One region of the Paraburkholderia sp. RL17-337-BIB-A genome, then DNA from elsewhere that is predicted to be linked to it. Evidence: riboswitches for the same ligand, from Rfam matches in the RefSeq annotation. Region 1 holds a riboswitch; each other region holds the start of a gene.
What was found. A riboswitch is a leader RNA that binds a small molecule or an ion and turns the genes downstream of it on or off. The one in region 1 is predicted to bind manganese.
Positions count from the first base shown of each region.

Region 1 (5,953 bases):
TTGTCCGGCGAACGAGTGTTGCCACTGCACCAGCGCGCCAAGTAGCCGCGCCTTGGTCGCACTCACGGCAACGGCGGCAAGGCCGGCCTGCCACTTGCCTGTGCCGAGGCTCGGATCGGTGGCGGTCGGCATGGTCACCAGCGGACCTACGCCGATCTGCACGTCGCCTTGCGAAAGCAGGAAGATGTCGAACAGGTTCAGGTCGCCGAGACCGGTGTTGTACCCGCCGCTCGGGTCGGGGCGCGTGCTGACCGGCACAGTGGCGCGGAAGATTTCCGGCACGCCGATCAGACTGTTCGGGCCGATCGGGACAGTGGGGCGCAGCAGCAGATCATTGGTGTGCGCGCTCGCGCCGAACACGCTCGGCGTGTAGTAATTCTGGATGTTGAATGAGGCGGCCAGGTTAAGTGGGTTATTACTCTTATTGGCTTCGTCGGCCGATGCCTGGGCGAATGCCGGCGACAACACCACCGAAGCGGCGTATAACGCTGCCGACCAAACCGTGCCTTTGCAATCCATTTCTCATACCTCGTCTTCGGGTATTTTTTATAGGCGAACGTATTCCTTTGCCCAACGCAAATCGAGCAAGAAGAACCAGTATTCGTATTTTCGAATTAAATCGAATTAGTTTCGGGCATGCGTTCGCTCACCCGGCAGCTACGCGCAGCCGGGTAAAAAGATGCAAAGCAAGTGAGGCGCGCGATTAACTCGCGTTAAATCCATCAATCAATCTGAGAAAGCGCTGCGGCTGCACATTGGGCTTGCATGGACGCTCCTTGAACAAGAGAGACGCAACACAAAACAAAGCATGTAGCCGATAAAAGACTCCCGGTGGCTACATTGTTGCGGAATACTAGCAAATGTTTCTCAAAATTACAGAGATAAATTTGTAACACGATAGAAAGGAACATCGGATCAAAGGCGGCGCATAGTTTTTTTGAATTCAATTAGCATTTTTCGCCACGCCCATATGCGGCTTTTAGGCGCATTCAGAAAAGCGGTACATGTTTCAGCCGCCCAGGCTGGCCAACTTAAAGGGCTGTTTGGCGAAAAAGCGCTCGCAGGGGCTGCAATAACCGCTTTACCCGATTAAACGGGCGTTCGCTTGAAGTTCGAGTCACCGCTTTTGATGAAGCTTTCATAACTCGCACCATGCGCCGGTACTGCATTGCCTTGACCGTCGACGAACGGCGCGGTTTTCGTTGACCCGGTTTGCGCAGGTCGACAATCTGGTCGACGGCGCGGCGAAACTGCTCGCTATCGATCGCGTGATCGGCAGGCGTCCAGTGATCCCTTTCGTCAACGCAGACGGCGATATGCCCTTGCTTGAATGGACCTCGGCGGGTGATGGCCCACGCTTCGCGCGTGCTAGTGCATCACACCGACGGCGAACGGGAATATGCGTACGACCGCACGGCGAAAAGCGGCAAGCTCGACAGGGGCCTGGACGAAGTCGGCGTGAAGGGCTGACTCGTCGTCGATATGAAGGATGACTGGAAGACGGTGTTCAAGCCGGATAGCGCGATGACGACAGCGACAGCGGCTGCGGCTGCTGGACCGTCTAATTAAAGGCTGCCTTTGTTGTGGCCGTCGCTGCGGCTTTTGCGCGGCCATCCCGGCCTTTCATTACTCGCTTAGCGAGTCAGCGTGATCACCAGGTAACTGGCGTACAACACGCCGCACACCAGCAACGCCCACACCGGCACACCGCGTTTGCGCACATTGATCCGCAACCACGCGGCAGCGGCGAGCGTGATCACGATGCCGGTCAACACTTCAATGCGCGGTGTCCACGGCGTCAGCAGAATCCCGATCGCGGGCAGCAAGGTGCCCTGAAACACCATCGCGCCGGTGATGTTGCCGAACGCCAGCGTGTCCTTGCCACGGCGAATCCACAGGATGCTGTTGACCTTCTCGGGCAACTCAGTGGCGATCGGAATGATCAGCAGCGACAGCAGCAGCGGCGAGACGCCGAGCGCCTGTGACACGCCCCGCACCCCGTGGATGAAACCTTCCGCGCCCCACACCAGCAACGCAACGGCCAGTGCCAGTTGCACCGCGATGGTCGCCAGATTCGTAGGCAAGCCAAGACGCGACAGCAGCATCTTGCCCGGCGCTTCGGTGCCATGGCCGGCGTCGACCAGTTTGTTCGAGGCGCGAAACGTCATCACCACATAAGTGATGTACACGCCGACCAGCGCCGCGCTGAACAGCGCCCGCACGATCGTCTCTTCGTGCGGCACGTACATTGCCGCGGCCGCCAGCACGAAGGCGCACAGAAAGTAGTTCAGATCGCGCGTGAAACCGGTGCGCTCCGGCGTGACCCAGCCTTTGGCGCCGCGCGAGCCGAGAATCGCGAGCGTCATCAGGAAAGTGGACAGGGTGGAAAGCATCAGCGGCGCGCCGAGAATCGCGCCGACGCCGATCTCCTGATTGACGGCGCTATCGGCCGTGCCGCCTGCAATCGCGAGCAGCGGGACGAGGGTTTCGGGCAATGCGGTACCGACCGCCGCGAACAGCGAACCCGTCACGCCCTCGGAGATTTTCAGGCGCTCGCCAAGATGTTCGAGCGCATTGGTAAAGAGCTCAGCCGCCACCAGAATGACAACCAGCATGATGGCGAGTTCGAAGAGCAGACCGGTCATGCGCGGCTCCCCGCAAAAGCAAAGAGGAAGCGGCACGACGGACGGCCAAGTGGGGAGACTGGCAGGGCACAACGATGTTTCACAGGGCAACTCCGCGGTCGGACGTAATGACAAACCAATGACGCACCGCGACCCGTCCGACCAGAACGAAGCAGTGCGCCAATGGTCTCGCCAAACCGACCCGGTCGAACGCGCCATGACCCGCAGGCCAAGTATGTTGACGCGCTATCCTTCAATGATTGAAGGAAGGCTACTCCCCAGTGACCGGGGGATTCTAACGGGACGGGCGCCTTTCAACAAGCTTGGGATCTCGCGCATGTTCCGATGCCACCCGGCCTCGCCGCATCCGTTCGACGATACGAGGTCAGGCGCGCCGCGGGCGAGCGATTGCCCCACTGGTAAGATCACTCATCGTCTACGACAGCAGCGAGTCTTCACATGAGTTATCGAAATCGCCAGTGGTTTTACGTCAAACGTCCCGAAGGACGCGTTAGCGATGAGCATTACGAGTTGCGCGAAAGCGAACTCGACGACCATTTGTCTTCGAATGAGGTGTTGATCCGGGCGCGTATCGTCAGCGTCGATCCGTACATTCGAATCCAGCAGCACGAACGCAATACCTACGACGTGCCGCATCCGCTCGGTATCGTCCAGCGCGCGGGCGTGGTGGGTGAAGTGGTGGCGTCGGCGAGTCCGCTGTTCAAGCAGGGCGACTGGGTCTCGGCCTATAGCGGCTGGCAGTTGTACGCCAGGTGCCATCACAGCGAGTTGACGAAGCTGAACCCCGACACAGCGCCGGTTTCGACCGCGCTCGGCGTGCTCGGCATGCCGGGACGCACCGCGTGGTTCGGTTTGATGGAAGCGGGCCGCCCGCGTCCGGGCGACACGCTGGTCGTGTCCGGTGCCGCGGGTGCGGTTGGCTCGCTGGTTGCGCAGTTCGGCAAGCGTGCCGGATGCCGCGTCATCGGAATCGCGGGCGGCCCGGACAAGTGCGCGTTTCTGACCGACACGTTGAAGCTCGACGGCGCGGTCGACTACCGCGCGCATCCCACGCCCGAAGGCCTGCAGTCAGCGCTGCAAGCCGCGACCGGCGGCGTCGATGTCTATTTCGACAACGTGGGCGGCATGGTCACCGACGCGGTGATTCCGCTCATCAAGCGCCGCGCGCGAATTGTGATCTGCGGCGCGATCGCGCAATACGACGGCGGTCTCGACACGCCGGACCTCGCGCCGCGCTTCTTGCAGCACATGCTGTTTCAGCGCGCGACGATCCAGGGAATTCTGGCGCGCGACTTTGTGCACCGGATGGATGAAATGCTGCAGACGGTCGCGCCGTGGGTGAAGAACGGTGAAATTGTGTATCAGGAGACGTACGTCGATGGTTTCGACGCATTGCCGAATGCGCTGAATAGCCTGTTCGAAGGGAAGAATCTGGGGAAGCTGCTGGTGAGAGTGTGATCAGAGCCAGCGGGATGTATCCCGCAGGCTCAGCCTGTTCGACGCGCCAATCTCACCGTGCGGAGATTGGCATCGAATAGAGTGCGACGTGTGTTTGCAAAGCCTTTTGCAAGACCGGTCAGGACCCACTGCATCCAAAATCGCGCGAAGAGACTATCCGGCAGGCGCTTGAGATCATGGAAGCAGCGGATACGCTGCTTACTTCACGGGCGTCACATACTATCCTGACAAGAACCGCTGCGAACGCGGAATGGTAGCGGTATAGGCTTTAATGGTAGCGGCGAGCTGCGGCGGGATCAGATTGCGATTGGTATCGTAAATCGAATAACCATCGCCTTCGCCATTGCCAAGATCGCCATTATGCACAACGTACCAGAACGCCTTCTGCACAGAGCCGTTATTCATCAACACTTTCAACTGGTTGAACGCAGCGGTCTGTCCAGCGTCCGTGCCATCGGTGCCATTGTTGGTTTCCGTGAGCCAGAGCTTTTTAGGCCCATTGGGAACAACGCTCGACAATGTATCGATAAAGGCCTGCACCAGCATGACGTATTCGCTGCTGTTGAAGTGCGGATGGATATCGACCACGTCAACGGCGGCATTCAGGGGGATGGCGGCACTTGCCGTTTTATTCCCAACGGCCTTGATGTCGTCCGTTGCCTGGATCAGCGGATTTGATGCAGGCGGCTTCCAACCATTGTTCGGATAAGCCGAGTTGTAAAAATAAGAGATCCCCTGGGTATGCAGAACCGTTCGGTAGCCCGACTGCGCTTTCGTATTCAGGAACGTCTTGGCGCTCGTGTAGAGCGCTCTCTCGCGCGTCGGAATGTAGCCGGCGATTCCCTTCGGATTTCCGTAGGACGGATCGGATGCCGAGAAACCCCAGTTGGTTTCATTTAACAGCTCGATGTCGGCGGTAAATGGCAAGACCACATCCATGAGCGAGCTCAAATATTTCGAAAAGACGGCGTCACAAGTCAAGCCGTCCCGAAGAGCCGCTCGGCGGCCTCTGAGTACCAGCGCATTTGTAGGCGCTTGCAGGCGCGTACATACCCACCTGGAAGAGAATCTTCATGCCCCGCGTACGGGCTGCATTAAGAAGAGATTTGAGGAACGCCACCCTGTTTGGTGCAAAGTGCTGCCATCGGCCTTCACCATGAAATCCCAGGAAACACCAAGGCGAACCGTACCGACACCCAATCCTGAAATCAGGTCGAGATCTTTCGAGCATTCGCTCAGCGCTGTTTGGCCAGCACTCCAAAGGTTTCAATTCACGTCCATTGCAAACCGGTCGGCGCCATTGCCATTCACTGGCGGTTGCTGGGCGATGCGCGTAGTCGTCGCCGCGAGGGCCGATAGCGGCTGCCCACACAAGATTATAAAAAAGGCGAATAAGGCGAAGAGTGTGAGTTCATTTCTTTCCTATGAGTTGCTGATAATTGAATTGAGTCCGCGAGCATCCACATCAATTCGCCAACGGCCATCCATTGCGGACGCGATGCGATCTATCGCGTGAACTCGTTTAAATGCTCACGAAGCCCTGCGACGACGTCACTATCACGAGCCGTATAACGGCTTGATCAATGCGTCACTCGTAAAGCGGAGGCGGATTTCCGGATGCCGCGAGAGACCTGTTGAATCGATACGGCACCTGGCCAATGACCAGGAGAGCGTTACCGACCGTTTCGTCAATCTCCTTGTCCAGACCTTCGCAGCACCACGCGGTTGTGGGTCGGACTGTCGTTGTTGACAGCGGAGGGGGTGTCGCCAACGGCCTGGCTCGTGTCCGCAACGCTGGTGGCCGCCTCAGCGACAGGACCGGGTGTAGCGGGTGTAGCGGGTGCAGCGGG
Region 1 is NZ_JARESY010000001.1:7,138-13,090, forward strand. It holds gene P0D84_RS00035 (hypothetical protein) at 1-519, opposite strand, end outside; gene P0D84_RS00040 (hypothetical protein) at 1,348-1,470, shown strand; gene P0D84_RS00045 (sodium:calcium antiporter) at 1,635-2,645, opposite strand; yybP-ykoY riboswitch at 2,746-2,916, opposite strand; gene P0D84_RS00050 (NADP-dependent oxidoreductase) at 3,084-4,103, shown strand; gene P0D84_RS00055 (hypothetical protein) at 4,323-5,042, opposite strand.

Region 2 (5,953 bases), 1.7 Mb from region 1:
GCAATGTCTCGCACAATCTGGCTGCGTGAGCCATTCGGATCGACATCCTTAGGGCCACGGCCGTCTCTTCCGGGAAGTTCGCAATGCAGATGCCGTCGACGGCGGCCTCGATCTCCTCGCCCTCGCGCACGAAGCCATACCCGGATGATGCCGCGGTGACCGACCGGCTCGGCGGGGCGAGGCGCACACCGGCCCAGTCCTTGCCCACCTGATCGTTGCGCGGGATGCCGGCAATCATACCGCTATCGCGCTGTCGCAACGGCATTGTCAGGTTGATTATCGACGGCGAACAACTACAGCAGACAGGTGTTTGCCATGATGGGGCGTGCATCCTGACCGGACGGCGGCGGACATGAAAATAATTCTCGGACACGGGGATAAGCTCGCGGCACCGGCCGTTTTGCTTCTGTAGTGAGCAGGTGGCCTGAATGATCAACGCTCGACACGTGTTCGCGCGCGCAGCTCGTAGTCTTGCGCGACAACTATGAATACGCCTCGGACGGCGGTGTGGAGCAGCGCGCGGACATCCGCTACAGACGCATCTTGATGTCGACCGACTGCACGCCGCTTCTAACGCGCCGTCCGGACCTTCGCCTGGCATAACGCTTAGGTGCGATCGAGCCTGGCCACGACTCGATGGGCCTGCATACGTCTTTGCTCGTCACGCCCTGATTTCCCCTGGACGACCCCCGGACATGCTTGCCGCGCCGGGTCTAAATCTTTAGCGGAGTCGTTCCGCCGTATCAGATGAGGTCTTACCGTGCGGCACATCATTTTGCCCCCTTTGACAGGGGTGTTTACAGCCTCGGTGCTGGGCGGCGGTGCCGTGGCGCCTTACGACACATCGATGAATTCCTGTGATCAGGAGTACATGATGACCGATCCTGCGAGCGCCGAATATTATTGCGGTCCCGGCCACGCGCACCCCGTGCACGAAGGAGGCTTTCCCGGTTTTGTCGAGATCTACCACTTTCACCATCAACTCGCTGGCGGAGGCGGCGGTGGCAGCACGCCTCGGGGCGGCGGCGCATAGGGCTGGCCCCCGGGCGCGACCATCATGTGCCCGCGAACCGGGACGCGATCGCCGGCGGCATACATGCACTGAAGGTACGCATAGTCGTAGCGGCGCTGCACTTCGTAGGCCGAGCCTTGTGCGGCGCTCGTGCCAACCATGCTCCCGACTAGCAAGCCGACACCCGCGCCCACGGCCGCGCCGGCGCCTCCATTGAACGCCGCACCCGCAGCCGCGCCGAGCCCCGTTCCAATGGCGGCGCTGCCGACCGCGCTCGCGGTTGCCGCCTGGTTGGCCGACACGCCACCCACCTGGTTGAACGCAAATTGCCGGCATGAGGCGTCGTCTGCGCGGAACTGGTCGAACGTCTTTCCGGTGCCGGGCAACGAGCCGCATACAGGGAAAGTTGGGCTAGCGCCGATGCATGCCGCCGAACCCATGCATGCCGCCGACTCCCCTCGTCCCACCGAATCCCCTCATCCCACCGAAACCACGCATACCACCGCCGGGGAACGGGCCGCGATGAAAGCCCGTGCCGATTGGAGCGAAGTGATCGTGACCAAACTGATGAAAGTGGTTGAAATGATGAAAGTGATGGAAATGGTCGACAAAGATCAGGCTCACGCCGCCGCCAATGAATATCGGCGGCCCCCACCACCAGGCGTCGGGATAGGGATAGGCTGCGACGGGGTACCACGGCACGCTGCCATCCTGGCTTTGCACAATCTGCCAGGTCCCATCACTTTGCAGGCACGCACGTCCGACGACCTGCTGCATCGTCCCATCGATTTCTGCCTGCCCGACAACGGCGCGGCAATTCGCGCTGTCGACCGGCACCGGTTGCTCGTCGTAGGTTTGCGCGAGTGCAGGCGCGGCGAAGCCGAGACATGCGAGCAATGTCCCGAAACGAAGCAGTTTGTCCATGATGTATGGCCACATGAATCCCCGACGTTTTCGACGTCGTGTCGTCGGCGTCGCCCAGCACATCGGTGTGCTGGCGCAAGTTCACGGCGCGGGCCTAGCCGCGATAGGCCTCGCCGCTCAGGACCGCTCAGGACGTGGTTGCACGACGAGTAAACGATGGAGCGCACCGGCTTATTCCAGCACCGTGCGTGCAACGTGGACCGTGCCAGGGAAGGTGTGACGGGGTGAGCGGTAGATCAGCGTTGGCGGAGGTGACAACGGTTCCTGGCGGCTGCGGCGCCCGCCCTGCAAAAAATGCTGGAACACTTGAGTCTCCTTTGTCACAAGAGACTTCGCCAGATAATTGGGGCGTTATTGATCGAAACAGTGCCCATAACGAAAGTGCGGGCATGCCGATTTTTCAGCGCTCTTCAGAGCGTTGTTTGTCTAACGAATTGGTGGAGCGGTCCGGCGCGCTGACGCGGTGCAAATCTCAAGGCACTCGCCGGAGACGGCATACGCCTTGAACGGACGAAGCAACCTCTCGAATTAGAACAGCGGGTGCGCTTGCGGGTACAGCGCGGTCCTGAGGGCGAGCACACCGAGGACAACGAAAATGATGGCGGCCAGAATGTGGACCGCCTTTGTTGGCAGGCGGTCGGCGAACGTGTGTCCCAGGTAGATGACGGGCACATTTGCCAACATCATGCCGAGCGTCGTACCCGCGACGACCCCGAAGAACTCGTGGAATCGCGCAGCGAGAGCAATGGTGACGATTTGGGTCTTGTCGCCCATCTCAGCGAGAAAGAATGTGAGCGCGGTTGTGCCGAACACACCCATCGAGTTTTTCGCCAACACCGTATCAGCGTCGTCCAGCTTGTCCGGAATGAGAATCCACACTGCCATCACCGCGAACGACGCGACTACCGCCCAATTCAGAATTCCCGGACTCAGCACGCTCGCAAGCCACGCGCCGAGTGCGCCGGATGCACTATGGTTGATGATGGTAGCGGCAAAAACACCAAGGATGATGGGAATGGGCTTGCGATATCGCGCTGCCAATACCAGGGACAGGAGTTGAGTCTTGTCGCCAATTTCGGCAAGGCCGACCACGCTGGTCGAAACAAGGAAGGATTGCATGGGTTGTTGTACCCGAGCCGCGCTGAAAGAACGCAATGACGCGCATTCCGGCGACCCGGTCCGGTCGGAATGCGTGTCATCGGTCTTGCCAGGCACTTAGCTGCGCACGCCATAGCGGGTCTCTCGACTCGCCAAGTATGTTGACGTGCGCCTTCGAACATCGCGTTCGAGGCGGCTACTCCCCAATGAGCAGGCGCGATTCTATCGCGCCGTGTGTTACGAGAGGCAAGTCATCACGCCGGAAGCTCGTGGCGTTCAGCAGATATTCCATTCGGAGCGGTCACCGGCTGGCATTGGGGGAGACCGGCTTTGTTTCGCCGCGAAGGGCGTCCCGGTCAGGTCAAGGCCCCGTTGGCATTTCTCTGTTCGCCGGCTAGCCGCCCGGAGCAGCTTGTCCCGAACCCGTTTGTACAAGCCAGTGCCAGTCGCGTGCTCCGTGCTCCGTGCTCCGTGCTCCGTGCTCCAGATATTCAGGGCCCGGTAACGGACAGATAAGCGGCGACCTGCTCGATCTGCGTGTCATTCAGCGTAGCCGCTACCGCCGTCATTGTTCCAGCTTTCGGAGGTGAGGCTTTTGCGCGCGCCTGGAATTCGTGCAGCCGGGCGACGGTAAAAGCGGCGGGCTCGCCTGCGATAGTGGGGAAGCGCGCGCCATCGCCCTTGCCGCCCGCGGCGTGGCAACTGAAACATGCCAGTACGCTCGTGCCCGCTCCCACTTCGGCAAGTTGCTTGCCGGCCGCGACGAGCTCCGGCGCTGGCGGCTGTGAAGCTTTCACAAGCGGCGGATGCTGGTTCGAGAAGAAGACCGCGAGAGCTCGCATGTCGCTGTCCGACAGGTTCTGAGCGACCGCCTGCATCTGAGGGCTGACACGCGTGCCGGCCTTGAACATCGACAGCGCGTGTGCAAGGTACTCCGGATTCCTGCCTGCCAGCCGCGGCATGCCCATTTCACTTCCGGCACCCAGCGCACCATGGCATGCTACACATGTCGCAATCGACGGACCCTGCGCAACGTTGTTTGTACTTGCGGTCGCAGCCTGACTCTGGGCGAAGCATAGGCTCGCGAACGCGCCAAGCGACGCCACCAAACCTACTTGCGCGCCGCGCGAAAGGACGTGTCGAAGATATGAACCCACCTTCTCGTGCCGCCCATGCTCTGCGCGAGTCCTGTTGTCCGAATTGCGTACATTGAATCGCTTGATGATGTCGAGCATCTGATCTTCCACTTGAGGTTTGCATCAGTGTGTCGATGGTCAACCGGCGGGTGAATTTGGTTCTATCGATAACGCTCATTGAAGATCGCTATGAAGTCTCAGGGATTGAGCATGCGTAAGGATTTGAGCCTCGATAAAGACGATCGGTGAGTATGTCCGATGACAAAACTGTAATCGGACCGCAACGTAACGGTTATCCAGCCGGCCCTCTTCTCCCGCGATAAATCGAGTCGACACTTTCATTTCGCCTCGAAGGACTTCTTTGTAAAGTGCACAGACAACTCAAGAGCGAAACCTGAAGTTTGCCTGGAATTTAGGATGGTACGAGTGGTGCGAAGAGCGTTGTCACGTTGAAGTGCCGGCAGCGCAGTAGCGCAAAGGAAGCACATCTGCTCAGAAAGCGGACGGAACTTGAGTGACCGCAGTGAAGCGATGCCATGGCGCAAAACGTTCGCCGCGTTGTTTGCGGTCGAGGGCGTCGCGCAGCAGATGGCGCTTCAGGGCCACGACGGCGCGTGCGAACGTGTGGGATGTCAATTCTGCGTCAAACTGATTCATACGGTGACACGTGCCGGATACGTGCTTGAGCTAAAGAAAACTGGCTAATGCAGACCCGGTCAATCCCATAGGGACTGCGGTCTCATTCTCGTCTTCCGTCGCACTTTGACGGTAACGTTCGACAACGAAGTCGACAAACCTTCTGCGTGGCAGCGCCATATGCGATTGTCCCGAGTAAAGAATCCATACGGTCCGCTCATTGCCGCACAATTCGACATGCGTCAGCAGCGGCCGTAATGTGCCATCCGACAACTCGCTTTGAACGAGCGGCTTTGACAGGCGCGCTATACCGAGGCCAGCCTGCACCGCGCGCTTCACCAGAAGCGGACTCTGCATGTTCAGGATAGGTCGCATCACCACGCGCTGGGTGCCGTGTTTGCCGCGGAACTCCCAGTAACGGCCAGGGGCGTCCGATGTCACGAGTACATCATGCGAAGAGAGCTCCAATGGTGTTCGCGGTGGGCTTCGACGAGACAGGTACGCGGGGCTCGCGACAATCACATCCTGTGTCTGCACGAGCGGACGGCACACCAGCGACGGATCGCGCAAGTGGCGCTCTATGCTGAAGCAAATGTCGAAATTCGCCACGGTGACATCTGCCATGTCATCGAATACCGTCAATTCGAACTGCATGCGTGGGTCTTGCAGCCGATAAGCCGCTAGTACCTCCAGCAAATCGGTAGTGGCATAAGAAGAACACGACGCAATGCGTAGAGATCCTCCAGAGGGGCCCGCGGCTATTGCCATGCACTCGTCCATCGCGCAGAGATGGCTTAGCAATTCTCCGCAATGCTCCGAGTACAATTGGCCCGCAGTCGTAAGTGATACGCGGCGTGTAGTCCTGTTAACCAGCCGAACACTGAGGTGTTGCTCAAGTACTGCCACGCTGCGCGTAACCACCGAGTTTGAGATACCAAGCTGTTTGGCAGCTTCCGCGAAGTTCAAACACTCGGCGACCTTGGCGAATATACGAATTGCGGCTAATTGATTCATGGCGTCGTCCTGCGGCAGTCAGGGATTTTCACGACGACTCCGTGCGGGAGACATGGGCAGGCGAAAGAACGAGACCACTTGTCCGGCTGCTCTGCCGAACTCGTTCAACGGATCCTATTGTTATAGGCGCACC
Region 2 is NZ_JARESY010000001.1:1,749,010-1,754,962, reverse strand. It holds gene P0D84_RS07975 (hypothetical protein) at 1-238, opposite strand, end outside; gene P0D84_RS07970 (YMGG-like glycine zipper-containing protein) at 979-1,452, opposite strand; gene P0D84_RS07965 (hypothetical protein) at 1,424-1,936, opposite strand; gene P0D84_RS07960 (TMEM165/GDT1 family protein) at 2,465-3,055, opposite strand; yybP-ykoY riboswitch at 3,070-3,251, opposite strand; gene P0D84_RS07955 (c-type cytochrome) at 3,526-4,269, opposite strand; gene P0D84_RS07950 (hypothetical protein) at 4,663-4,827, opposite strand; gene P0D84_RS07945 (LysR family transcriptional regulator) at 4,858-5,820, opposite strand.
Region 2: another riboswitch for manganese. It lies ahead of P0D84_RS07960 (TMEM165/GDT1 family protein); the one in region 1 lies ahead of P0D84_RS00045 (sodium:calcium antiporter).

Region 3 (5,953 bases), on a different contig from region 1:
CCCGGCTTCGCTCCCCGAAAGTCTCTGTTCGACCCCACAAGAGACCTTCGATCTCACATCGCGAACGTCTTTTGCCACGCCGGTGTGGCAAACGCGGATTCGAGCGTCAAATCGTCCGAGTCCTTCGATCTTTTGGCGGATGCAGGTATGCCGAGGATGAAACTATCGCTGGAGGGTCTATTGTGAAAAGACCACCGAAGGCGGTCATATTTTCGTGACTTGAGTACTGCCCGCAATCGGCGCAGCGTGTCGCAGCACTTCTATTTTTAACTGGGGCGCACAATGGGCATCTCAATCGGAACATGGTTCGTAGCTGACTCGAAAGAAAACGAAACCGCATTCCCGCAAGTTGGAGAGCGCTCCTCAACGCTCGCTTTTCAGGACGTCTACTGGCGCTGCGTTGCGTGTTTTTACGTCACGAGTGTTGCAAATAATCCGCGCGCAAGGCACGTCTTCTATACAAACACCCATATTAGAAGTGTCGATGGTTTTGACATGCAGGCTCTGTTTGATCGACTTGGTGTGGAAGTTATCCAGCTTCCTGTCACCTACAGGCTCCCGCGAGATAAAGCTAAATTTTGGGGAAATCAGTTTTACATTCTGGACGTTATTAAACACATTGCCGGAAACGCGTCCACGGAAAAATTCATCATTCTTGACAGCGATTGCGTTTGGAATTCAAACGTAGAAAAGCTAAGCGACACTATCGATGAATTTGGATGCATTACCTATACGCTTGGCAATGAAGTGCACGAAATAAATTCGGCCATAAATGGTATTACGCGGCAGCAGATGAGGGCGGCCCTTAATGACTGGCAAAACATAAAAATCAAGCCGGGCGAGGATGAGCGTGTTGAATATAACGGTGGCGAACTGTTCGCTGCTACGCACTCCGAATGCAAGATTCTTGCTTCCATGATCGACAGCCTGTGGCAGTGGCAATCTGGACAACCAAACATAATTGGGTTTCTTGAGGAGGCTCATTTCCTCAGCATCTTATACGCGGCTCGCGGATACAAAAACTTCACTGCAAATCCGTTTATAAAGCGGATGTGGACAACATTCAAGGTCAACAACATCGAGAAGAAGGATCTCGAAATTGACATCTGGCATTTGCCTGCCGAAAAGAAAAGCGGGTTTCGTGCAGCGTTTCGACAACTTGTGGATGGCAAATTGCCAGACGACCCAGCCCGTTTGAGAACTTATTTTGCCCGCACTATGGGAATTCCTCGGCGCACCGCAGCAAAGTTCGTCGCGGATGCCTCGCGGAAGATAAACGAAAAGGCGCTTGCTCTCCTCGGTGCAAGATTGGCTTAGGAACCAATAACTCGAAGTCGCCCCGCGAGAATGCCTGTTACTGCTGACCCGTCACATGAAAGTAATAGGTACCGGAATAGCTGCCGGATGATGGGTATGCCGTAGATGTTTCCCGACAGGGTGCCAGATTCGAGCGGTGCAACAATCGTGGAATCGACCGTCCGCAACTGACCGAGGCCGTGTGGAAACTGTTTTCTTTTCACTGAAACTCATCTCGCCAGCCCGACCAAGCAAGTTTGGTAATTCCGGCCCGCGCTAACGTAACGTTTCGAGCGTAAAAGGCCCCTCCGGGCCTTAGGTTCCATTCATCTTCATCGCCTTTATTGCCGACGCTGCAAGGCGTCGAGTATGTGTTCGTGTTCCCATCGTCGGATACGGCGGTAATCGTTGGGTGAGCATCGCTCCTTGAGTGGGCAACGCGGACAGGCGCTGGGCCAGTACACCTGCAGCGTCATCCCGTTTTCAATGGTCGTGAATCGACGGATTGCGCGCTCGCCGGCGGGGCATCGATACTCGTCGTTCCTTGCGACGTAGACGAAGTCCCACTTGGTAAAGAGCCCGTCGATGGCCACCGTGTCGCTGGATAGCAGCTTCAGTCCGCGACACAGCTCGATGAAACGACGGCATACGTTGCGAATGGCCGAGCCGTTGTCGCGGCGAAAGTCTGCTAGACGGCACGCGGTTCAAATACCCATAGACGTAGATCTTGAGCATCACGCCTGGGTGGTAGGACGGGCGGCCGGTGACTGCGGGAGTGATACCGTTGAAACCGAGTTCCGCAAGGTCCAGTTCATCGACGAAGGCATCTATGACCCGGACTGGATCGTCCTGTCCGATATAGTCGTCGACGCATTCGGGAAGTAGTGCGACCTGCTTGCGGTCATCGCCTTCAACGAATCGCTCCATGAGACAACCGATCTCAGTGCGTTGATTCAGTTTAGGCGATCAATGCGTTTTCACACAGCCTCGACCGGGTCCGGTCATCCAGCGGCGCAATGCTAGTGGCTGTTCCTGGCCGAGTCCTGTCTCATGCAATCGGCATACACCTCTTCAAGCTCGCTGAAGCACGACGTCTTCGAACCGAGGCTGCTGGAGCAGATCGCCGCGCTCAATCGACTCGACGAGCTCGTCAGACACCTTGAGGTCTTGGAGCAAAACCGGCTATGTCATGCGAGTTTCATTACCTAAACCTTTCTTTGATGGTACGCTGAGGCCTGTCTTTGGGGAGTAGCCGGCTTCTACCCAGAAGCGCCTGCGCCAACATCCTCGGTCGCACAGACCGTGGTGCAGGTAGCCCTTTGGTTGGCAAGACCATCGACACACCTCGCGACCGGTCGGGCGCGGCGGTGTGTCGCGGTTTTCCGCCCGACCACGACTCACTTCTCTTATGAATCCCGTCGCAACGCTTTTCCTCGCTTTTGCAATGTCGACCGATGCCTTTGCAGCAGCAATTGGCAAAGGGGCCACTCTTCATCGCCCTCACTGGCGCGAAGCTCTGCGGACCGGCATCATCTTCGGTGTCATCGAAGCGTTGACGCCTTTGGTTGGCTGGTTCCTCGGGCGAGCCGCGGCCCAATATGTCTCCGCCTGGGATCACTGGATCGCGTTCACACTGCTTTTTGTTCTCGGGGCCCGCATGGTCTTCAACAGCTTTTCCGTCAAGGAAGCCGAGGAGACGAAACCGGCCGCTCATTCGTTCTGGTTGCTCGCGCTGACCGGCTTTGCCACAAGCATTGATGCGATGGCGGTTGGCGCTGGCCTTGCCTTTGTGAACGTCAACATCTATTCCACTGCTGCTGCAATCGGCCTTGCCACAACGCTCATGGTCACGATCGGTGTCCTACTTGGCCGTGTCATTGGTCACGTCGTAGGCAGGCGCGCAGAACTGGCGGGCGGTGTCGTGCTCATCGGCATTGGTTGCGCGATTCTGGTCGAGCACCTGCAGCTGTTCTGAAGATCCTCCCCCTTCAATCGAGTGCATATCAACTCGCCCAGGCGAGCTTTCATTCCCAACCCGTTACCTCCTGTTTCATGACACAAACCCGTCCCACAGATAAAACAAGCGGCCGTCCAAGCAACATCGCCGAACACATCCTTGAGCAAGGCATCTTTCAGAGCCGCTGGCTGCTTGCGCCAGTCTATGTCGGGCTTGCTCTGAGCCTTATTCTCATCCTGATCAAGTTCGGCCAGGAAAGCTGGGAGATGGCCCGACATGCTCTGTTCATTAGCGCTGACGACACCATTCTCGGCATTCTGTCGCTCATTGATCTTTCGCTTATGGGCAACCTGCTGCTCATGATCATGTTCGGCGGTTACCAGAACTTTGTGTCCAAACTCGAACTTGGTGGCCACGAAGACACTCCCGAATGGATCGGGCATGTGGGCTTCAGTGATCTGAAGCTCAAGCTGATGGCGTCAATCGTAGCCATCTCGGCAATTGAGGTCTTGAAGGCTTTTATGAAGATAGGTAGCGTGAGCAATCGTGAACTCGCCTGGGGAATCGGTATCCACATGACGTTCGTCGTCTCTGCTGTCCTGCTAGCGTTGATGGATTTGCTGATGGCGCGGGCGCGGAAGCACTCCCGGACGTCCTAGCTCTGCTGGACGGGACGGGCATGTCGCTCGCCCCGTGACGGCCGCAATAGCCAATGTCGAAAATTGGCCAATTTGCTCGTGCTGTGCTTCGCGCGATTCCATCGGAACGCCCCGCGTGATCTGCGAACGGCCGCCGTACGGCCTGAGTCCTGCCATTCAATGAGAGACACTCCCGTGCAGCGGGAACTAAATTTCCCACAAGGCCGCAGGCGCACGGTCCTCCCGGCGGAAGGCGCCAAATGGGACACGAAAACGGAAGTAAATTTTGGGAAATGCCGCAGATCTTGACGATCGAAGACGAACCGCGTCGTCGACCGTCAAGCATTGGACGCATCCGCTTTCGGTTTCCCGCCGCGGAAACTCCTGCCCGCATCGGCAAGGCTCGCGCCTCAGTGATGAACGGGCCGCACCGGTGATCCGATTGGCCGAATCACTGCGCCGCTCGCGCCTGGATTCTTCGCGGACGAAGTCGTTTCATGTGGACTGGTTGCGCAGTCGTACCCGTCCATTTGTTCATCGATGACAAAGTCTGCGACTCTCATCGCGTCCATCGAGTTGCCGTCCACGTCGTACCACTCGCGAATCGCGCGATTGACTTTGTGCGGCGACAGCAAGTAGTACGGCGTCGTTCTCGGTGATCTTGCCTTCAAGATCATCTGCTAGCTAATCCGCAACACGTAGAGCCGCGTCGATTAGATTGCTGTCGTCAATCAAGTCCGTCAATACCGCATGGACCACTGCGAGGCAGGCATCTTTGCGTGCAAGTGCGATATCTGTCATGAGGTTCTCCAGAGTCGAGGTGACAGGTTAGCGAACTTTGGCGGTCGCGTCATAGAACAAAGCGAACGCTACTCGGCCATCACTGCGACGAGTACGGCAACGGCGATATCAGGCGAAAACACAATTTACTCCGAGTTCGCCCCCCCTGCATATCGAATGCGCCCCCGGCGAAGCCGCCACAGCATTGCGGCGCTGTCGGGCACTTTGTAGTGCAAAACGGAGCGACTCCCAAACGCGCGTCGCCTTCTCCGCGCGAAATACTTCATCGGTCTAAGTCCACCTTTTTCCTCACGTCCACGTCCGCCCCACCGACAAAACCGGTACGGTAATTGTCAACGATCGGGGGCGTCGACGTCGAACGGTTGTTCTTTGCCGGCTACGGTCGTACGTATCCAACGCGGGCGACCCTTACGGAAATTTAATAAGCGAGCGAGAGCGTCGGACGCCGGCTCCAGATCGGATCGCCCTCACGCTGATCCCGCCCGCGCAAATCATCGTCGGAACCGCGGGTGTTCCAGCGCCAACTGCAAGCGGTGAGCTTGGTCGAGATGGAAAATAAAAGACGGGCGAGACCGGACGAGCAGCGCCTTTAACTCCGCGTTCGTCGTGGACCGAATGAAGGTGTTTACCGATTTGACCAGTTGTTGCAGGGAGATCACTTCGCGATCAAGGTACGCCTGATCGAACTCGTGAGCTTCGACTGCGTTGAGCCTCACAAGGTCGTCGTAGCTCTGCTGCGTCAGCGCATCGCTAATCCCGCTTCGTTGTGGAGTCGCCGCGAGTCTCTGCATCAATCCGGCGGTTTCCTGGTTGACCAGTCCATGCTCGTCAACCATCCGACTCGCGAAGATTTGTACGCTTCTCGACTGCGTTCTGCGCAAGGCTGTTTGGCCGGCCGCGATTTCCGCCTGATTCGCCACAAGGATGATGCCGACGATTTGTGCGTCGGTCAGACGCGCCTCCTGGCCAAATGCGCAAATCGTCGATGCGAGGAACAGCAACAGCGCTCCAGCGGTACGTTTAACGTTCATTGCTCCCCCCCGATTCGCGTTCCGGTCCTTGACTCACCGTTCACTGAGCGCGTCTACAACACAGTATACATACTACGCTTCCTCGATGGCTACATACGCTTGACGATGCCCGTCGAGGTCACGCATCCGGCCGAATTCATCGAGTTGAGGTGCCAGCAGCAGATGCAGACTTCTTGATGGTAACGTCCTCGGCGACGCGAAGATGACCACGGCGCTGCTCGACCGGCTCA
Region 3 is NZ_JARESY010000004.1:730,802-736,754, reverse strand. It holds gene P0D84_RS48350 (hypothetical protein) at 283-1,317, shown strand; partial or broken gene P0D84_RS48345 (transposase) at 1,875-2,223, opposite strand; yybP-ykoY riboswitch at 2,528-2,693, shown strand; gene mntP (manganese efflux pump MntP) at 2,705-3,271, shown strand; gene P0D84_RS48335 (TIGR00645 family protein) at 3,349-3,912, shown strand; gene P0D84_RS48330 (DUF4142 domain-containing protein) at 5,184-5,693, opposite strand; partial or broken gene P0D84_RS48325 (ATP-binding protein) at 5,905-5,953, shown strand, end outside.
Region 3: another riboswitch for manganese. It lies ahead of mntP (manganese efflux pump MntP); the one in region 1 lies ahead of P0D84_RS00045 (sodium:calcium antiporter).

Region 4 (5,953 bases), 870 kb from region 1:
CGCGATCGAGTACCGTCGCGCCATCCCGGCATACCGGTGCATTCATGGCGGAAGCCTCTCGGTCCGCCAACAACAGCTCATGCAACGCGATCATGCCGCCTCCGAACGCGCGGCTCGCGGCAGCACCACCAGATAACGCCAGATGACCTCGGCCACCAGCAACACGCCGATCAGCCCATACGCGATCGCGCCGTTATAGAGCGACCAGCTTGCGCGGCTCCAGTACAGCGCCGTGTAAGCAGAGAAAGCGCCGTTCAGCGCAAAGAATACGCACCACACCTGGGTCACGCGCCGCGTATGGCGCACGGCGCCCGGCGACAGATTCGGATTACCCAGCCGGGCGAATTTTTCGATCATCGACGGCCCGCGCACGAGCGTCGCGCCGAACGCGATCAGCAGACCCAGATTGACGAGCGACGGATAGAGGCGCAACAGCAACTCGCTGTTGGTGAACACGATGGCCGCCGAGGCGCAGCTCAGCAAGCCGACCACGGTCCAGTCGATCGTGGAGAGCCGGCGCAGCGAAGTCGCGACCGGACCGCTGCCGGCCCAGCGTTGCAGCCACAAAATGACAAACAACATACAGCCGACGTAGCGCGGCGTGTCCCAGCGCCAGGCACACAGAATCAACGCGGGGTACGCGAGTTTCAACAGGACCTGCACCACCGTTTTGGCCCAGTGGCGTTCTGTGCCAGGCTGCGCCTCACCGGGCTGGCTCGCCGCCGCTTTCATTCGCGAGCGCACGGATGGCATCAGCCTTGTGCCGCCAGCAGGGACTCAACCGCACCGATCACGTCGCCGACCGTGCGCACCGACTTGAATTCTTCCGGCTTGATACGGCGGCCGGTCATTTCCTGCAGTTTGATCGCGAGGTCGACGGCGTCGATGCTGTCGAGATCGAGGTCTTCGAAGAGATGCGCGTCGGGCGTCACACGTTCGGGCTCGATCGCGAAGTTCTCTTTGAAGATGGCGCGGATGCGTTCAAGAATCTCTGCCTCGGACACGATTAATCCCCCTTTTTTGTGGTTTCGTTCACAGCATGCACCGCTTCGCGTTGACTCGCTACCAGCGCGGCCAGCGTGCTGATCGAGCGGAAGTGATCGCGGGTGCGTTCGTCGTTCGCGGCAATCGTCAGCTGATATTGCTTGCGCAGCACGATGCCGATCTCGAGCGCGTCGATCGAGTCGAGACCGATGCCGTCGGTATCGAACAACGGCGCGTCGTCGTCAATATCGGCCGGGCTCAGGTCTTCCAGATCGAGGGCTTCGATAAGGAGCTGCTTAATTTCCAGTTTTAAAGAATCCATAGTCGAACAGGTGCTGAGTAATGTGGGCTTCGATGGCGCTGGTCACGCTGCGCGCCGCGAGAGACGGTGAAGGATCGTGGTCCGGGAGCCGCTCGACGCCAAACGGCGCGAGCACGTTCACACGTATGCGAAAAGCGCGCGCCGGCACGTCGTACCAGCGCATCTGCTTGGTGAACGCCGGCGGATCGCAATCCATCAGCACCGGCACGATCGGCGCGCCGACCTTCAACGCCATGTGCGCGAAACCGCGTGAAAATGCGTGCAGCCGGTTCGGCGCTGGGCTGCGCGTGCCTTCGGGAAAAATAATCATCGTGTAGCCCGCTGCGAGTTGCCGCGCGCCGGCCTCGACCAGCTCCGAGGGATCGGCATTGCTCACATATTCCGCCGAACGCACGATTCCCCAGAAACAGGGATTACCCCAGTGCGCGTTTTTCACCACGCAACAGGCACGCGGCGTAAGCGACAACAGCACCATCACGTCCAGGTACGTCGGGTGATTGGCGACCACGATGGCCGGCCCGCCGGCGCGCAATGCCTCTGCGCCCGACACCTCGAGCTCCATCACGCCGATGCGCTGCAACACCGCGACCAGGGCACGGAAAAACCAGTGGATCACGGTCGTCACCGCAAGCTGACGCGAGGCACGATGCGGCCACAGCCACGCGAGCGGGAACACCAATACCGAAAACAGCAGACCGCAGACGCCGAACACCACGAAGGCCATGCCCGTCGCGAAGAATCGCCAAAGGTAATCAAGGCGCGCGTTCATGCCACCTCCAATGCCAGGCGGCGCCGGCGCCTCGCCAGACGGCGGGCTTGCCCGTTTCCAGACAATGCAGCAGCGCCTGGGTCTGGGTCGCGAAGCTTGCGGCCGGGAGCGCTGCGCCTGGCTCGATTGCGAGGGTTGGCTTGCCTGCTTGGCTGGCCTTGCCTGTGTGGTTTGCTTCACCTGTGTGGCTTGCCTTACCTGTGTGGTTTGCTTCACCTGCGTGGCTTGCCTCGCCTGCCTCACCTGCGTGACCTGCTCCACCTGCGTGGCCTGCCTGCTCAGCGGTCTTCGCTGACTCCGGTTCACCTGCGCCCGACAACGTGCAGACGAGTTGCCCCATCGCTGCTTCGCCGCCCAGCAGGATAGCGATCGCGCCGCCCTGCACTTCGTCTTCAATCGTGCCGTATGCCGGATCGGCTGGTTCGTCGGCGTACACCAGCAAGACCGGCGAGCCGGGCTGGGCGGTGTATTGCGCGTACGCCTCCAGCAACGCGTAGCCGAGCGTCTCGGCACCGGCCGAGATCGCGCTGGCGGCGGAACGATCGCCGCGCGCGATGCCGAATACGCCAGTCATTGCGTTCAACACGGACAGACTGAAGGCCGTTGGCGAGACTGGCTCGCCCGCGCTGATGGCGTGGAGGATCTCAGTTGTACGGCGCAATTCGCCGTGACGCGAGGCGAACACAACCCGGATGTCGTCTTGCGCCACACAGTCATGCGCGACCTTCAGGGCAACGCGGGACAAAGTGCTCAGGCGACGACGCACGATCGGCTCGATAAAGCCGATGTCGGGTGCGGCAGTTGCGGCAGCAGGCCAGCTAGACCAGCGAGCGACCGGAATGGTCCAGTGCAGATCGGGCATATCGGTGTTCGCGCGTAGAAGCGAGGAGAGGCTGAGGGCGCCTGACGGAATACCTGGCCGTCACAGCGTGCGCACCGCGCGGAACGGCAATCTCCAGCCGGGGGTCAATCCAATCTTCTTATATAGGGTTCAGCAATTTAACGGCACTTGGCCCCGGTTATTTAGGCGCCTTTGCCAATTGTCTGCAGGATTGTCTCGGGCTCCCTATGGTCGCCGGAATCATACTGAATATTCTGGATTAAATCAGCCACAAAAGACGTATCTATCTGTATCCGTATCGCAGGTGCGACGAATCACTGGACAACGCCGCAATGCAGGCCCGGTAGCACCTGGTGCATCCGGAATGGGGCTGGAAGGCCACTCGCACTGCGCTCTGCCGGCCAACCGAGCGGTGTTGTATCCACAAGTCGATGCAAATGCTTTCATTTAACTTTCTGAATAGTGTTTCGTTTCGGAACATTTGAAGGCTTCGGTGCCTTTCCGATGAGTGATGCGCTGCGTTATACGCCCATGTGGCGTTCAAATCCCATGGCACGACTGACGAGCGCTTAGCGCAATGCCATTTGCGCAGGGAGCAGCGACACCATGGCGGGAATTGGCGCGTAACGCGCGGCCACGCCTGCTATACTCCGTCCCTCATTGGGGAGTAGCCGCCCCGCGGCATGTCCGCACCGCTGTCATACGGTGCGTCGAACGTGTGGCTCGCGGGGGCGCCTGTCAACAAACTTGGCCTTTATGGCCATGGCAGCCGCAGCCTCTGGCCTGGCGAGACCGATGATCCACACACGCCGCAACAGGGCCCGGCGGTGTCGTGGGTCGTCGCTCGTGCACATCTCGGCCCGAGGAACTAAAACACCGTGAATCAAGCTTTTCTCATTTCGACCGGAGCGGTCACGCTCGCCGAGATCGGCGACAAGACGCAACTGCTCTCGCTCGTCCTCGCCGCCCGCTATCGCAAGCCGATACCGATCATTCTCGGCGTACTGACCGCTACGCTCGTCAATCACGCCTGCGCCGGCGCACTCGGCGCCTGGCTCGGCTCGCTGCTCACGCCGACCATCATGCGCTGGGCATTGGCCGCGTCGTTCATTGCGATGGGCCTGTGGATTCTCGTGCCGGACAAACTCGACGATGAAGAGGCCAACACCAACCGCACGCATTTCGGCGTGTTCGGCGCGACCGTGGTGACGTTCTTCCTCGCGGAAATGGGCGACAAGACACAGATTGCGACCGTCGCCCTCGCCGCGCGCTTTCACGATTTCTTCGGCGTGGTGGCCGGCACGACGCTCGGCATGATGATCGCCAACGTACCGGCGATCCTGCTTGGCGACCGCTTCGCCCACAAGCTTCCGACCAGAACCGTGCACGCCATCGCCGCGGTGATGTTCGTGATTCTGGGGACGATGGCGCTGTTCGGCGTGGGAATTTAAGCAAGCCCACTCATGCAGCGCTCTGCGCGCGCGTTGCTCGCGAAGCAAAACGGCCCACCAGGAATGACCTGCCGGGCCGTTTTTTGTTGCGCCGCAACGTCTGCTGTTCGATGCAACGGTTTACCGCTTACTGCACGACCTCCGCGCTGGACGCTGCCGCCGGCGCCACTGCGGGTGCGGCACCCATCGTAGCCACTTCATTCGAGGTTCCGCCGTTCGTATCCACGGGAATCTTCACGGTATGGACCACGCCGTTGCCGAGCGGGAAATCGGCCAGCGCGCTGCGTGCCAGATACGGCATGGCCCTCACCAGCGACGGCTCGCCGCCCGCGTTGCGCGCCGTCACGTTATAGACCTCCTTGCCGCTGGCACGCTCGGTGATCCGCACGCCGAGCAGGTGCGTGAAAATCGGGTAGCTCTGATTCACGTACGCGGTCGGGAACGGGCCCCATGGGCCCCACGGATCGAACGGCCGACCCCAGTACGGTGCCGGCCAGGGGTTGTAATACACCGGCTGCGCGACCGTTACCATGTCCGAGCGAATCCCGTACGCCAGCCCGACCAGATAGCGGGCCTGTGAAGCGTCGACCTGACGGAACGCGTGCGTGGCGAGTTCGTTGCCGACGAAGCGTTCGTACGTGGTGAGTTCGAGATTGTTCTGCTGATCCGCTGCACGCGTGAAGGCGTAGGTACGGGAAGCGTCATTGCCGCTCCAGTCGGAAAACGCCGTAACCTCGGTGGTCACGTAGGTCGTGCAGCCGGACAGCAGCACCGTCAGCGTGGCCAGCAACAGCGTGGCGCGGCGGGTCCATCGATCGATTTTCATGATCTACCTCGTGTTGCCTGTTATTGCCGGTCTTGACCGGGTTCGTTTGCGCGCAGCCGTCGCCGCGCGGGCGCCCGATAATACGCTGACCTGGCGATTCGGTAAAAAGTTCGACCCGCACGATCCGCCGAGCCTTTGTACAATGGCTCGACAAGCCCGGCTCGCGCGCCATGAGCACGCGTGACGGCTCGAGTCCCATCACTACAGAACGCCATGGCCGATACCGCAACGCCCAATGTGATCCGCCGCGCCGATTACGCGCCGCCCGCCTTCCTGATCGACACCGTCGCCCTGGAGTTCGATCTGGTCCCCGAACGCACCGTCGTCAGGAATACGATGCGTGTGCGCCGCAACCCGGACGCGTCCCGCGCCGCCAATCTCGAACTGATGGGCGAACAACTCGAGTTCGCCGGCGCCGCGATCGACGGCGCCCCGTTCGCCAACGCGCATGCGCACGAGCACGGTCTCACGCTCGACAACGTGCCCGACAATTTCGAACTCACGCTCACCAGTATCTGCAATCCGGCGGAAAACACCACGCTGTCGGGCTTGTACGTCTCGGGCGGCAACTTCTTCACGCAGTGCGAGGCCGAGGGCTTTCGCCGCATCACCTATTTTCTCGACCGCCCGGACGTGATGGCGACCTTCACGGTCACACTGCGCGCGAACAAGGCTGATTATCCGGTGTTGCTGTCGAACGGCAATCTGCTCGAAGAAGGCGATTTGCCGGACGGCCGCCATTTCGCGCGCTGGGAAGATC
Region 4 is NZ_JARESY010000001.1:876,163-882,115, reverse strand. It holds gene P0D84_RS04200 (ApeI family dehydratase) at 1-94, opposite strand, end outside; gene P0D84_RS04195 (COG4648 family protein) at 91-753, opposite strand; gene P0D84_RS04190 (acyl carrier protein) at 753-1,004, opposite strand; gene P0D84_RS04185 (phosphopantetheine-binding protein) at 1,007-1,306, opposite strand; gene P0D84_RS04180 (lysophospholipid acyltransferase family protein) at 1,281-2,075, opposite strand; gene P0D84_RS04175 (beta-ketoacyl synthase chain length factor) at 2,059-2,937, opposite strand; yybP-ykoY riboswitch at 3,567-3,745, shown strand; gene P0D84_RS04170 (TMEM165/GDT1 family protein) at 3,795-4,367, shown strand; gene P0D84_RS04165 (DUF4136 domain-containing protein) at 4,495-5,193, opposite strand; gene P0D84_RS04160 (hypothetical protein) at 5,192-5,377, shown strand; gene pepN (aminopeptidase N) at 5,407-5,953, shown strand, end outside.
Region 4: another riboswitch for manganese. It lies ahead of P0D84_RS04170 (TMEM165/GDT1 family protein); the one in region 1 lies ahead of P0D84_RS00045 (sodium:calcium antiporter).